Regions from separate parts of the Kitasatospora sp. cg17-2 genome, predicted to be linked through region 1. Evidence: riboswitches for the same ligand, from Rfam matches in the RefSeq annotation. Region 1 holds a riboswitch; each other region holds the start of a gene.
The links. A riboswitch is a leader RNA that binds a small molecule or an ion and turns the genes downstream of it on or off. The one in region 1 is predicted to bind cobalamin.
Positions count from the first base shown of each region.

Region 1 (3,178 bases):
TGGTGGCTCGCGCCCACCGCCCTCCTGGTGCTCTGCCTGTGCGCCGTGCTGATCCCGCGCGAGAGCGCCCCCTCGACCGCCGCCGTCGCCCCGCCGCCGCCCCCACCGCCGCTGAGCTCGGCCGAGCCCGGCGAGCTGTGCTCCACCGCGCAGAACCGCTACCCCTCGCAGCCGGTGGACTCCGGGCGCTACGTCATCAACCCCAACGAGTGGAACGCCACCGGCGGCCTGTGCGTGCACGGCGGCAACGACGGCGCCGCCTTCACCGTCACCCGCAGCGCCGTCGCCCGCGGCAACCTCACCGACCCGGCCCGCGGCCCCGGCGCCTACCCCCACATCAGCACCCCGCTCGGCAGCGACGGCGTCAGCCCGCTGCCCATCGCCGTCGACAACCTGCGGTACGCCACCAGCACCTGGCGCACCACCCAGGTCGACGGCGGCGTCTGGAACGCCTCCTACGACCTCTGGTACAGCACCACCCGGGGCAGCTGCTCCTTCACCGAGAGCGCCGAGGTGATGATCTGGCTGCGCGGCAACGGCACCTCGCCGTTCGGCAAGCAGTCCGGCGAGCTGCGCAGCGGCGGCCAGGCCTACCGGGTGTACGAGGCGCCGAAGAAGAGCAGCCACACCCTGATCACCTACGAGGCGGCCTCCGCCACCAACGTCGTCACCGACCTCGACCTGCGCGCCTTCACCCGCGACGCGGTCCAGCGCGGCTACGTCCCGGCCGGCTCGTACCTGTGCGCCGTCCAGGCCGGCTTCGAGATCTGGGAGGGCGGCGCGGGCCTCGGCACCGACGCGTTCTCGTTCGAGGTCGCCGCGGGCCGCCCCAGCGGCGCGATCACCTCCGCGGTGCCCGGCTACTGCCTGGACAGCCGGGTGGCCGGCGACCCGGCCGCGGTCGGCGCCGCCACCTGCGACGGCTCCCCGGCGCAGAGCTGGACCATGGGCGAGGACGGCTCGGTCGGCCAGGCCGGACGCTGTCTGGAGGACCCCGACATCGGGTTCCCGGTCCTCACCGGCTGCACCCGCCGGCCCGATCAGCGGTGGCGCTCCACCGACGGCGGGCAGCTGCTGAACGAGGACTCCGGGAAGTGTCTGGAGAACCCCGCGACCGGCCCCACGGGCACCGGGAACGGCTCCCAGGTACGGATGCGGCTGTGCGCCGCCAAGCCCGCCCAGGAGTGGCACAGGCCGGTCTGAGGGGCGCCGAAAGCCCCCGCAGCCTATCGCACCCGACCCGCGACACGCAGCGCCGCGACACTACATGTGGGGCTTCGTCGGACGAGCGCCACTAGATGTATGCTCACTCCTGCTGTCGAAGCAGGGGAACCCGGTGCGAATCCGGGACTGCCCCGCAGCGGTGTGCGGCCTCCTCCCGAGGGGGCCCGCGAGTCCGAGTACCTGCCGACAGCGTGCCGGCGCCTCCCCGCAGAGGCCATGCGCACCAGCACCATTTCCGGGCCTCGCGGGCGGGCCGGGGACGAATCGCGAGCGGCGCCCACGGGTCCGCGCGGCGTACTCCCCTGCCCCGAACGGCCCGGCCCCCGATCCACCGCCGTCGACCGCCGCCAGGAGAGAAGCGCCTTGACCACCGCTGCCTCAGTCGTCCTGCCCGCCCAGGGTTCCAGCTCCGTCCCCGTCGACCCGACGGTCGCCGACCCGGGCGGTGCGCTCCTGCGCATCCTCACCGACCGCAGCGCCGACCTCCCCCAGGTGGACCCCGGTCACGTCGCCGCCGCCGCGCTCCGCGGCCGCCACGCCGGCTCGGACTTCGCCGAGCTGCGCGGACTCGCCGTCGACGCCGCCGCGTCGATGATCGCCGAGGACCCGCAGTACTCGAAGCTCGCGGCCCGGCTGCTCGCGCTGGAGATCGTCGACGAGGCGGCGACCCAGGGCGTGGTCTCGTTCTCCACCTCGATCGCCGTCGGCCACGCCGAGGGCCTGATCGGTGACACCACCGCCGCCTTCGTCGCCAAGCACACCGCCACCCTGGACGCGCTGATCGACGCCAAGGGCGACGACCGCTTCGAGTACTTCGGCCTGCGCACCGTCCAGAGCCGCTACCTGCTGCGCCACCCGATCACCCGCAAGGTCGTCGAGACCCCGCAGCACTTCCTGCTCCGTGTCGCCTGTGGCCTGGCGGTCGGCGACACCGAGCAGTCGGTGCGCGAGGTGGCCGAGCTGTACCGCCTGATGAGCCGGCTGGAGTACCTGACCTCCTCGCCGACCCTCTTCAACTCCGGCACCCGGCACCCGCAGATGTCCAGCTGCTACCTGCTGGACTCGCCGCTGGACAACCTGGACTCGATCTACTCCCGCTACGCGCAGATCGCCCGGCTGTCCAAGCACGCCGGCGGCATCGGCCTGTCCTACTCCCGGATCCGCTCCCGCGGCTCGCTGATCCGCGGCACCAACGGCAAGTCCAACGGCATCGTGCCGTTCCTGCGCACCCTCGACTCCTCGGTCGCCGCCGTCAACCAGGGCGGCCGCCGCAAGGGCGCGGCCTGCGTCTACCTGGAGACCTGGCACGCGGACATCGAGGAGTTCCTGGAGCTCCGCGACAACACCGGTGAGGAGGCGCGCCGCACCCACAACCTGAACCTGGCGCACTGGATCCCGGACGAGTTCATGCGCCGGGTCAACGCCAACGCCGACTGGTCGCTGTTCTCCCCCGCCGACGTCCCCGAGCTGGTCGACCTGTGGGGCGCCGAGTTCGACGAGGCGTACCTGAAGGCCGAGCTGGCCGGCAAGGCCGTCCGCACCATCCCCGCGCAGACCCTCTACGCCCGGATGATGCGCACCCTGGCGCAGACCGGCAACGGCTGGATGACCTTCAAGGACGCCTCCAACCGCGCCGCCAACCAGACCGCGCTGCCCGGCCGCACGGTGCACAGCTCCAACCTCTGCACCGAGATCCTGGAGGTCACCGACGACTCCGAGACCGCGGTCTGCAACCTCGGCTCGGTCAACCTCGGTGCCCACGTCGCCGCCGGCGCCACCGCCGCCGACCTGCTGAACGCGATGGACTGGGACCGGCTGGACGCCACCGTGCGCACCGCCGTCACCTTCCTCGACCGCGTGGTGGACATCAACTTCTACCCGACCCCCGAGGCCGGCGCGTCCAACAACCGCTGGCGCCCGGTCGGCCTCGGCGTGATGGGCCTGCAGGACGTCT
Region 1 is NZ_CM132923.1:6,031,055-6,034,232, reverse strand. It holds gene ACW14Y_RS25480 (GH12 family glycosyl hydrolase domain-containing protein) at 1-1,203, shown strand, start outside; cobalamin riboswitch at 1,265-1,426, shown strand; gene ACW14Y_RS25475 (ribonucleoside-diphosphate reductase subunit alpha) at 1,612-3,178, shown strand, end outside.

Region 2 (3,178 bases), 960 kb from region 1:
CCGAGGCCCGGCGGCCGATCACCAGGACGGCCGCCCCGGTGCCGACCGCGGCGGCCGCCACGGTGGCCGCGATTCCCCAACGCATACTCGCTCCCCGCTGCTCGGTTCTGGGCCGACCGGTGTCCGGACCCACGTCACAGCCCAGTCCACTGGCCGGGACCCGGCCGGGCCAGCAGGACACGGCCGTACGGGTTGCCCCGTGAGGAAGGTCGCACCGGGTCCGTCGGAACGAGACTGCCAGAACGGACGGGTCCTCACACGGGGATCGCGGGCTCCCGTCGGGCGAGCAGCTCCCAGAAGCGCCCGGCCGGCGGGACCGTCGCGTCGGACGGCGCGGCCGCCCCCTCGGCGGGGCCCCAGCCGCCGGACCCCCAGTGCGCGGGCACCTGCCGCTCCTCCTGGAGCACGGGCAGCACGGCGTCGAGGTCCGCCCGGTCCACCGGCACGATCCGGACGATCGCGCCGGCCTGCGCCTGCCAGCGGCCCTCGACGCAGCGCCGCAGCCGCCGGTCCAGCTCCTCCCGGCGGCCGGTGGCGGCGACCAGCTCCCGGAGGGTCAGGCCCAGCACGTGCGCGAGCGCGGCCGTCGGCCCGGCGTCGCCGTCCCACTGACCGGTGGCCTCGGCGTGCCGGTACTCCTCGGCGGGGACGCCGATCCGGCGGGCCGCGCCGTCCGGGCTCAGCTCGCGGGCGAGCCGGAAGTCCCGCAGGCTCGCCGGGCGCACGCCCATCAGCCGCTCGGGCGGGCACCACAGCGCCCGGGCCAGCGCCAGGAACTCCTCCTCGCCGGGGGGCGGCCCGCCGTTCTCCCAGCCGAGGACGTGGGCCGGGAGCAGCCGGACGCCGTGCGCGGCCATGCCCTCGGCGACCTGTTCCGGGGTCAGGCCGAGGGCGGCGCGGTGGGCGCGGACGGCGGCGGGCGAGAACGGTACCGGGGGCGGCGGGGCGGGCGGGGCCGACCGGGCCGGGCGGGCGAAGAGGTGGGGGCGCTGGGGTCGCATGGGTCCCGACGGTAGGCGCGGCGCCGGGTGGTGCCCCAGCCGACGAACGCACGAAGCGGGCCGGGCGCGCCGCCCGGCGGGGGTGGAGGATCGCACAGCGGGGCGCGGTCCGGCGGCGGGCGGGCTCGGAGGTAGCGACGGGGAACGCGGGCGGCGGGGGCGGGCACGGGACGGGTGCCGGGGCGGGCGGCCGGACGGCTGCCGGGGCGGGTGCCGGCAGGGCTCCGGCAGGGCTCCGGCGTGTGACCAACCCCTCCGCGACCTCGGTTGACTCCCCCTTCGGGCCCGTGATGGGATCCTTCAGCCATTACGGAGGCAAGCAGAGGAAGCCGGTGCGAGTCCGGCGCGGTCCCGCCACTGTCACCGGGGAGCACGACCGGAGGTAAGCCACGGAGGGCCGTTCGCGGCCGCCGGAAGGCCCGGGAGCGCGTCCGACCCGGGAGCCAGGAGACTCTCACCCCCGGTACGTCGATCCAGGGCGCGGACCCTGAGTGAGGACACGCACGCGATGCAGGCTGCCCCGCCGGGCCGGGACGTCCCGCCGAGCACTCCGCCGACCACGCCACCCGCCTTCCCTTGCGCCCGCTGACCCGGGCCGCCGCGTTCGGCGCGGGCGCCGTCGCCGGGTACCTGGCCGACGCCCGGTTCGGCGATCCGCGCCGCGGCCACCCGGTGGCCGGCTTCGGCGGCGCCGCCGGCCGGCTGGAGCGGCTGCTGTGGCGCGACGACCGCGCGGCCGGCACCGCCTTCACCGCGCTGTGCGTGGGCACCGTCGCGGCCGGCGCGGTGGCCGCCGACCGGCTGCTCGGCCGCCGTCCGCTCGGCCGGGCCGCGCTCGCCGCCGCCGCGACCTGGACGGTGCTCGGCGGCACCTCGCTGACCCGGGAGGCCCGCACTGTCGGCCGCGCGCTGACGGCCGGTGACCTGACGGCCGCCCGGGAACGGCTGCCGCACCTGTGCGGACGCGACCCGAGCGCCCTGGACGAGCAGCAGATCGCCCGCGCGGTGGTCGAGTCGGTGGCCGAGAACACCGCCGACGCCGTGGTCAACGCCCTGGTCTGGGGCGGTCTGGCCGGCACCCCGGGGCTGCTGGCGTTCCGTGCGGTGAACACCCTGGACGCGATGGTCGGTCACCGCTCGCCGCGCTACGCCCGGTTCGGCTGGGCCTCGGCCCGGCTGGACGACGTGGCGGGCTGGCCGGGCGCCCGGCTGACCGCGCTGCTGACGGTGGCCGCCGCCCCCGAGCCGCGCACCGCCTGGCGGGTCTGGCGGCGGGACGGCTCCGCGCACCCCAGCCCCAACGCCGGCCAGGCCGAGTCGGCCTTCGCCGGCGCGGTCGGCGTCCGGCTGGGCGGGACGCTCCAGTACGGCGAACGCACCGAGCACCGGCCGGTGCTGGGCGAGGGACTGCGGCCGGTCGGGGTGGACGACATCGAGCGGGCCTGCGTGCTCTCGCGACGGGTGGGCGCGCTGGCCCTGGGTACGACGGTCGCCGGGCACCTGCTGCTGCGGGCGGTACTGATCGGGAAGCGGAGGAACCGGGCATGAGCAAGGCACTGCTGGTCGCCGGGACGACCTCGGACGCCGGCAAGAGCGTGGTCACGGCGGGCATCTGCCGCTGGCTGGCGCGCCAGGGGGTCGCGGTCGCGCCGTTCAAGGCGCAGAACATGTCGCTGAACTCCTTCGTCACCGCCGACGGCGCCGAGATCGGCCGCGCCCAGGCGATGCAGGCGCAGGCCGCCCGGGTCGAGCCGGAGGCGGCGATGAACCCGGTGCTGCTCAAGCCCGGCGCGGACGGCCGCAGCCAGGTGGTGCTGCTGGGCCGCCCGGTCGCCGAGGTCGGCGCGCTGGACTACCGCGAGCGCAAGCCGCTGCTGCTGGAACGGGCCCTGGAGTGCCTGGCGGACCTGCGCGCCCGCTTCGACGTGGTGGTCTGCGAGGGCGCGGGCTCGCCCGCCGAGATCAACCTGCGGGACCGGGACATCGCCAACATGGGCCTGGCCACCGCGGCCGGACTGCCGGTCGTCGTGGTCGGGGACATCGACCGGGGCGGCGTGTTCGCGGCGATGTACGGGACGCTGGCGCTGCTGTCGGCGGAGGACCAGCGGCACGTGGCCGGCTGGTTCGTCAACAAGTTCCGCGGCGACGCGCGGCTGCTGGCCCCCGGGCTGGAGATG
Region 2 is NZ_CM132923.1:6,986,457-6,989,634, reverse strand. It holds gene ACW14Y_RS29540 (alpha/beta hydrolase family protein) at 1-85, opposite strand, end outside; gene ACW14Y_RS29535 (helix-turn-helix domain-containing protein) at 255-1,001, opposite strand; cobalamin riboswitch at 1,276-1,474, shown strand; gene ACW14Y_RS29530 (cobalamin biosynthesis protein) at 1,578-2,549, shown strand; gene ACW14Y_RS29525 (cobyric acid synthase) at 2,546-3,178, shown strand, end outside.
Region 2: linked by a shared signal. The riboswitch ahead of ACW14Y_RS29530 (cobalamin biosynthesis protein) and the one ahead of ACW14Y_RS25475 (ribonucleoside-diphosphate reductase subunit alpha) in region 1 are both predicted to bind cobalamin.

Region 3 (3,178 bases), 2.4 Mb from region 1:
GTTCGCCGGCCTTGCGCAGCACGTCGACCGGGAAGTGCTTGGCGAGGTCCCACTCCACGGCGTTCGGGGCGAGGTGCTCGTCGGCGAAGGCCCTGGTGGTCTCCGCGATCGCGCGCTGGTCGTCGGTGAGATCGTGCACGGCGATCATCCCATCGTCGGCATGGTGAAGCTGGCGCCTTCCTTGACCCCGGAGGGCCAGCGCGAGGTCACCGTGCGGGTGCGGGTGTAGAAGCGGATCGAGTCCGGGCCGTGCTGGTTGAGGTCGCCGAAGCCGGAGCGCTTCCAGCCGCCGAAGGTGTGGTAGGCGATCGGCACCGGGATCGGCACATTGACGCCGACCATGCCGGTGTTGACCCGGCGGGTGAAGTCGCGGGCGGTGTCTCCGTCGCGGGTGTAGATGGCCACGCCGTTGCCGAACTCGTGCTCGCTGGGCAGGCGCAGGGCCTCCTCGTAGTCGGCCGCGCGGACCACGCTCAGCACCGGGCCGAAGATCTCCTCGCGGTGGATCCGCATCCCCGGCGTCACCCGGTCGAACAGCGAGGGGCCGAGGAAGAAGCCCTCCTCGTGGCCCTCCAGCCGGAAGTCGCGCCCGTCGACGACGAGTTCGGCGCCCTCCTCGACCCCGAGGTCCAGGTAGCCGCGGACCCGCTCCAGCGCGTCCCGGCCGACCAGCGGCCCGAAGTCCGAGGAGGGGTCGTCCGAGCGGCCGACCTTCAGCGCGCCGATCCGCTCGACCAGCTTGGCCACCAGCGCGTCGGCGGTCTCCTCACCGACCGGGACGGCCACCGAGATCGCCATGCAGCGCTCGCCGGCCGAGCCGTAGCCGGCGCCGACCAGTGCGTCCGCCGCCTGGTCGAGGTCGGCGTCGGGCATCACGATCATGTGGTTCTTGGCGCCGCCGAAGCACTGGGCGCGCTTGCCGTGGGCGGCCGCGGTCGCGTAGACGTACTGGGCGATCGGGGTGGAGCCGACGAAGCCGACCGCCTGCACCCGGGGGTCCTCCAGCAGGGTGTCGACGGCCTCCTTGCCGCCGTTCACCACGTTCAGCACGCCGGGCGGCAGTCCGGCCTCCAGGAACAGTTCGGCCAGCCGCAGCGGCACCGAGGGGTCGCGCTCGGAGGGCTTGAGGACGAAGGCGTTGCCGCAGGCCAGCGCGGGCGCGGCCTTCCAGAGCGGGATCATCGCCGGGAAGTTGAACGGGGTGATGCCGGCGACCACGCCGAGCGGCTGGCGCATCGAGTACACGTCGATACCGGTGCCGGCGTTGTCGGTGAACTCGCCCTTGAGCAGGTGCGGGATCCCGGCCGCGAACTCGACCACCTCCAGGCCGCGCTGGAGGTCGCCGTGGGCGTCGGCGACGGTCTTGCCGTGCTCGGCGGAGAGCAGCCGGGCGAGGGAGTCCCGCTCCTGCTCGACGAGTTGGAGGAAGCGCAGCAGCACCCGGGCCCGGCGCTGCGGGTTCCAGGCCGCCCACGCGGGCTGGGCCTGCGCCGCGTCGGCGATCACGGCCTCGACCTCGGCGCGGCTCGCCAGCGGCACCCGGGCCTGGACGCGCCCGGTGTTGGGGTCGTGGACGTCGCCGAAGCGGCCGGACGTCCCGGCGGTGCGCTTGCCGCCGACGAAATGGGTCAGTTCGGGGACGATCGACTCGGGGGCGGTCGGGTCGGGGAGCATTGATTCCTTCTCTCGTCAGGATGGGGAGAGGAGGAATGGAGGCCGCGCCGGTGCGCGGGCGCACGGTGGTGCGCCCGGCGGCAGGACGGCGGCGGCTGACGAACCGTCAGCGCGGGTTCACCCCGGGGCTCGTCGGCACGGCAGAGCCGGGGGCGATGGAACGGGAGCAGCCCGGATTCATGCGTGTCGTCTCCATCCTCGTGGAAAACACGGACCGTCCGCGGCCGGTATCCTGACTCCCGGATCGACGCGCGCCCCCGGGCCTTCCCGGCTGGCTGCCAGTGGCCGAACTCCTGCGAGGACGAACTCCCCGGTCACAGTGGCGGGACCGTGCCGGACTCACACCGGCTTCCCTGACACCGCGGACCTGTTCCGACCATATAGTTGGACGTCCTAGTAAGTCCAGAGCCCCTCGCCGTTCGGGCGCGTCGGAGCACGCACCACCGGGAACGCGCCGGGCCCCGGGGAGCACCCCGGGGCCCGGACGGCAGTCGACGCAACGTCAGACAGCCTCATCAGGAAGCGTCTTCATTCGGCGGCGTGGACCAGCTCGCCGCCGACGTAGGTGCGCAGCACCCGGGCCGACGCGATCTCCTCGGGCGGGCCGGTGAGGATGTCGCGGTCCAGGACGACCAGGTCGGCCAGCAGGCCGGGCGCGAGCACCCCGGCGTCGTCGAAACCGTTCACATGGGCGGTACCGGCCGTGTAGGCGGCGATCGCGGAGGCCAGGTCGAGCCGCTGCTCGGGCAGGAACACCCGGTCGTCCTCGGCCTCCGGCTCCCGCCGGTTGACCGCGACGTGCAGTCCGGCCAGCGGGTCCGGGCTGCTCACCGGCCAGTCGCTGCCCGCCGCCAGGGTGGCCCCGGCCCGCAGCAGCGCGCCGAACGGGTACTGCCAGGAGGCGCGCTCCGGGCCGAGGAAGGGGATGGTCAGCTCGTCCATCTGCGGCTCGTGCGCCGCCCACAGCGGCTGGATGTTGGCGATCGCGCCGAGCCGGGCGAACCGGGGCAGGTCGTCCGGGTGGACCACCTGGAGGTGGGCCAGGTGGTGGCGGGTGGCGCGCCGGCCGTTGGCGGTTCGGGCGGCCTCGACGGCGTCCAGCGCCTCGCGCACCGCCCGGTCGCCGAGCGCGTGGAAGTGCACCTGGAAGTCGAGCGCGTCGAGCGCGGTCACGTACTCGCGCAGGGCGAGCGGATCGACGAAGCTGAGGCCGGAGTTGGCGGTGGCGCAGCCGCAGCCGTCCAGGTAGGGGCTGGTCATCGCGGCGGTGAAGTTCTCCGCGATGCCGTCCTGCATGATCTTCACCGACCCGGCCCGGAACCGGCCGTGGGCCGACCCGGCCCGGCGCTCGACGAGTTCGGCGATCTGCTCGGCGCCCCGCTCGCGCTCCCACCAGAGCGCGCCGTTCACCCGCGCGGTCAGCGCGCCGGAACGCGCGGCGGTCAGATAGGCGTCGGACGGGTCCGGCTGGCCGTTGAACTCCCCGAGCAGCGCGTCCTGCCAG
Region 3 is NZ_CM132923.1:8,412,530-8,415,707, reverse strand. It holds gene ACW14Y_RS35345 (acyl-CoA dehydrogenase family protein) at 1-148, opposite strand, end outside; gene ACW14Y_RS35340 (CoA-acylating methylmalonate-semialdehyde dehydrogenase) at 145-1,674, opposite strand; gene ACW14Y_RS35335 (hypothetical protein) at 1,710-1,910, shown strand; cobalamin riboswitch at 1,880-2,070, opposite strand; gene ACW14Y_RS35330 (amidohydrolase) at 2,203-3,178, opposite strand, start outside.
Region 3: linked by a shared signal. The riboswitch ahead of ACW14Y_RS35340 (CoA-acylating methylmalonate-semialdehyde dehydrogenase) and the one ahead of ACW14Y_RS25475 (ribonucleoside-diphosphate reductase subunit alpha) in region 1 are both predicted to bind cobalamin.

Region 4 (3,178 bases), 3.5 Mb from region 1:
CGGGAGCTGGAGGCGGCGGAGGCCGTCGGCAAGCACCTGTTCCTCGGCTTCGGCGAGGACGCCTGGGTGCACATCCACCTCGGCCTGTACGGGGGCTTCACCTTCGCCGCGCTCGGCGACGGCCCGGTGCCGCCGCCGGTCGGCCTGGTCCGGCTGCGGCTGGAGAACGACGAGCACGTCGCCGATCTGCGCGGCCCCAACACCTGCGCGCTGATCACCGGCGCCGAGAAGGCCGCGGTGGCGGCCAGGCTCGGCCCCGACCCGCTGCGCGCCGACGCGGACCCGGACGCCGCCTGGCGGCGGATGGCCGCCAGCCGGACGACGGTCGCCGCCCTGCTGATGGACCAGAAGGTGCTGGCCGGGGTGGGGAACGTCTACCGCGCCGAGGTGCTGTTCCGGCACGGCATCGATCCGCACCGGGCGGGGCGCGAGCTGCTCCGGGCCGAGTGGGACGCGATCTGGGCCGACCTGGTCGCGCTGATGCGGGAGGGGGTCGGCGCGGGCCGGATCGACACCGTGCGCCCCGAGCACACCCCGGAGGCGATGGGCCGCCCGCCGCGGGTCGACGACCACGGCGGCGAGGTGTACGTCTACCGGCGGGCCGGGATGCCGTGCCTGGTCTGCGCCACCGAGGTCCGGGCCGAGGAGCACGCCTCCCGCAATCTGTTCTGGTGCCCGTCCTGCCAGCCGGCCGGTACCCCGGGCCGCTGACCGGGCCGTTGGCCGGGCGGGGTCAGCCGGTCGCGGCGTCGTGCTCGTGGTGCCCCTGGTGCTCGCCGTGCTCGTGCTGGTCGTCGTGCTCGTGGTGCTCGGGGGTGTCGACGGCGCACGCGTCCAGCAGGGGGCGCAGATCCGCGTCCACGAGCCGGTAGCGCACGACACGTCCCTCCTTCTCGCCGGTCACCGCCCCGGCCGTCCGCAGCAGCCGCAGGGCCTGGGAGACGGCGGGGTCGCGCATGCCGGTGGCGACCGCCAGGTCGGAGACGGCGAGCGGCCCGGTGCGGTGCAGCGCCAGCAGCAGGGCGAGACGGCCGGGGTCGGCGAGCAGCGAGAAGCGCTCGGCCCAGGAGCGGACGCGGGCGGTGTCGCCGATCGCCGCGATGGCCTCGCAGACCCGGTGCCCGTCGATGGTGCGGTGGCCCGCGCGGTCGGCCGGTACGAGATGCATACGGGCCATTCTCGCAGGCGGGACGCTGTGATCCTGGACACCTGCGCAGGTGCGCAGCCTTGCAAGGGTCACCGCCCGCCGCCTACGGTGTTGCCCGCCGTGGTGCTCGGGAAGACCGGTGACGGACCCTCAGGGGTCCCAGTCCGGAGCGGCCCTCGCCACTGTGATCGGGGGGAAGTGTCCGTACCCACGTCGCCACTGGGCGCCTCGCGCGCTCGGGAAGGCGGGTACGGGAGCCCCGTCAGCCAGGAGACCGGCCGCGGCATCTCACGAAGTGTTTCCACGAGGTGCTGGAGCGTGATCCCAGGATGACCCTGCCCGAAACCGTCGCCGCCCCGGCGGCGCCCACCGCCCTGCCCACCTTCCGATGGCGGCGGGAGGACACCGTACGGACGGCCGGCCTGATGGGCGTGATCCTGGCCATGCACGTGGTGGCCTTCGGCACGCTGATCTTCCTCGTCGCGCCGGAGAAGTACGAGGTGGGCACCCAGGTCTTCGGGGTGGGCCTGGGCATCACCGCGTACACCCTCGGCATGCGGCACGCCTTCGACGCCGACCACATCGCGGTGATCGACAACACCACCCGGAAGCTGATGGCGGACGGCAAGCGGCCGGTCTCGGTCGGCTTCTGGTTCGCGCTCGGGCACTCCTCGATGGTGGTGCTGATGGCCGCCCTGGTGGCGGGCGGCGCGCAGCTGGCCAGCACCCTGATGGACGACGAGTCCACCACCCACCAGTGGCTCGGCGTGGTCGGCACCTCGGCCTCCGGGGTCTTCCTCTACCTGATCGGCGCGCTCAACCTGGCCGCGCTGTTCGGCATCCTCAAGGTCTTCCGCTCGATGCGGGCGGGCCGGTTCGACGAGGCCGAGCTGGAGGAGCACCTCAACTCGCGCGGTCTGCTGGCCCGGGTGCTGAACCGGGCCACCCGCTCGATCACCCGTCCCGGCCAGATGTTCCCGGTCGGCATGGTGCTCGGCCTGGGCTTCGACACCGCGACCGAGGTCACCCTGATGGTGATGGCGGGCTCCGGCGCGGCCTCCGGCCTGCCCTGGTACGCGATCGTCTGCCTGCCGCTGCTGTTCGCGGCCGGCATGAGCCTGTTCGACACCCTGGACGGCACCTTCATGAACTTCGCCTACCAGTGGGCGTTCTCCAACCCGGTGCGCAAGGTGTACTACAACCTGACCATCACCGGTCTGTCCATCGCGGTGGCGTTCATCATCGGGACCATCGAACTCGTCGGCGTCCTGCACGAGAAGCTGGACCTCACCGACCCGGTGACCGGCTGGATCGCGGACATCACCCTGGACAACGTCGGCTACGCCATCGTCGGCCTGTTCGTCGTGGTCTGGGGCGCCGCCATCGCCTACTGGCGCCTGGCCGGCGTCGAGAAGAAGTGGGCCGCCGCCCCGGTCACCGCCCCCGCCCCGACCGCCACCCAGGCCGCCGCCCAGACCCCCGCCGGCGGCCCCGGGTAGTCCCGCCCGGGCCCGGGTGGGGGCGTTCGGCGGGCGGATCGGGGGCGGGGTTCGTAGGCTCGACGCATGGCTGATGCGTACGCGGGCCGGCGGGAGCGGTTGCGGGAGCACTGCAGTGCGTCCGGGACCGACGCGGCGCTGATCACCCGGGCGGCGAACGTGCGGTACCTCACCGGGTGTCCGCCGTGCGGGGCGACCCTGCTGCTGACCCGGGACCGGGCGGTGCTGGCACTGCCCGACGACCTGCCGCCGGACGACACCGGGGAGCACCTGATCTCGCCCGAGGTGACCCGGCTGGAGGTGGCGGCCGGGGCGGACACCGCGCTGGCCGCCGCCGGTGCCGCGGCGGGGCTGCGGGTGGCCGGGCTGGCGGTGGAGGAGCACGACCTGACGGTCACCCGGCACCGGGCCGTGGCCGGGCTGGTCGAGGGCACCCGGCTGGCGGACGTCGGACAGGCGGTCGAGCGGCTGCGGGTGGTCAAGGACGAGTACGAGATCGCCGATCTGCGGATCGCCGCGGAGATCGCCGACC
Region 4 is NZ_CM132923.1:2,578,727-2,581,904, reverse strand. It holds gene ACW14Y_RS10200 (Fpg/Nei family DNA glycosylase) at 1-711, shown strand, start outside; partial or broken gene ACW14Y_RS10195 (ArsR/SmtB family transcription factor) at 833-1,168, opposite strand; cobalamin riboswitch at 1,252-1,444, shown strand; gene nicT (Nickel transporter NicT) at 1,477-2,646, shown strand; gene ACW14Y_RS10185 (M24 family metallopeptidase) at 2,713-3,178, shown strand, end outside.
Region 4: linked by a shared signal. The riboswitch ahead of nicT (Nickel transporter NicT) and the one ahead of ACW14Y_RS25475 (ribonucleoside-diphosphate reductase subunit alpha) in region 1 are both predicted to bind cobalamin.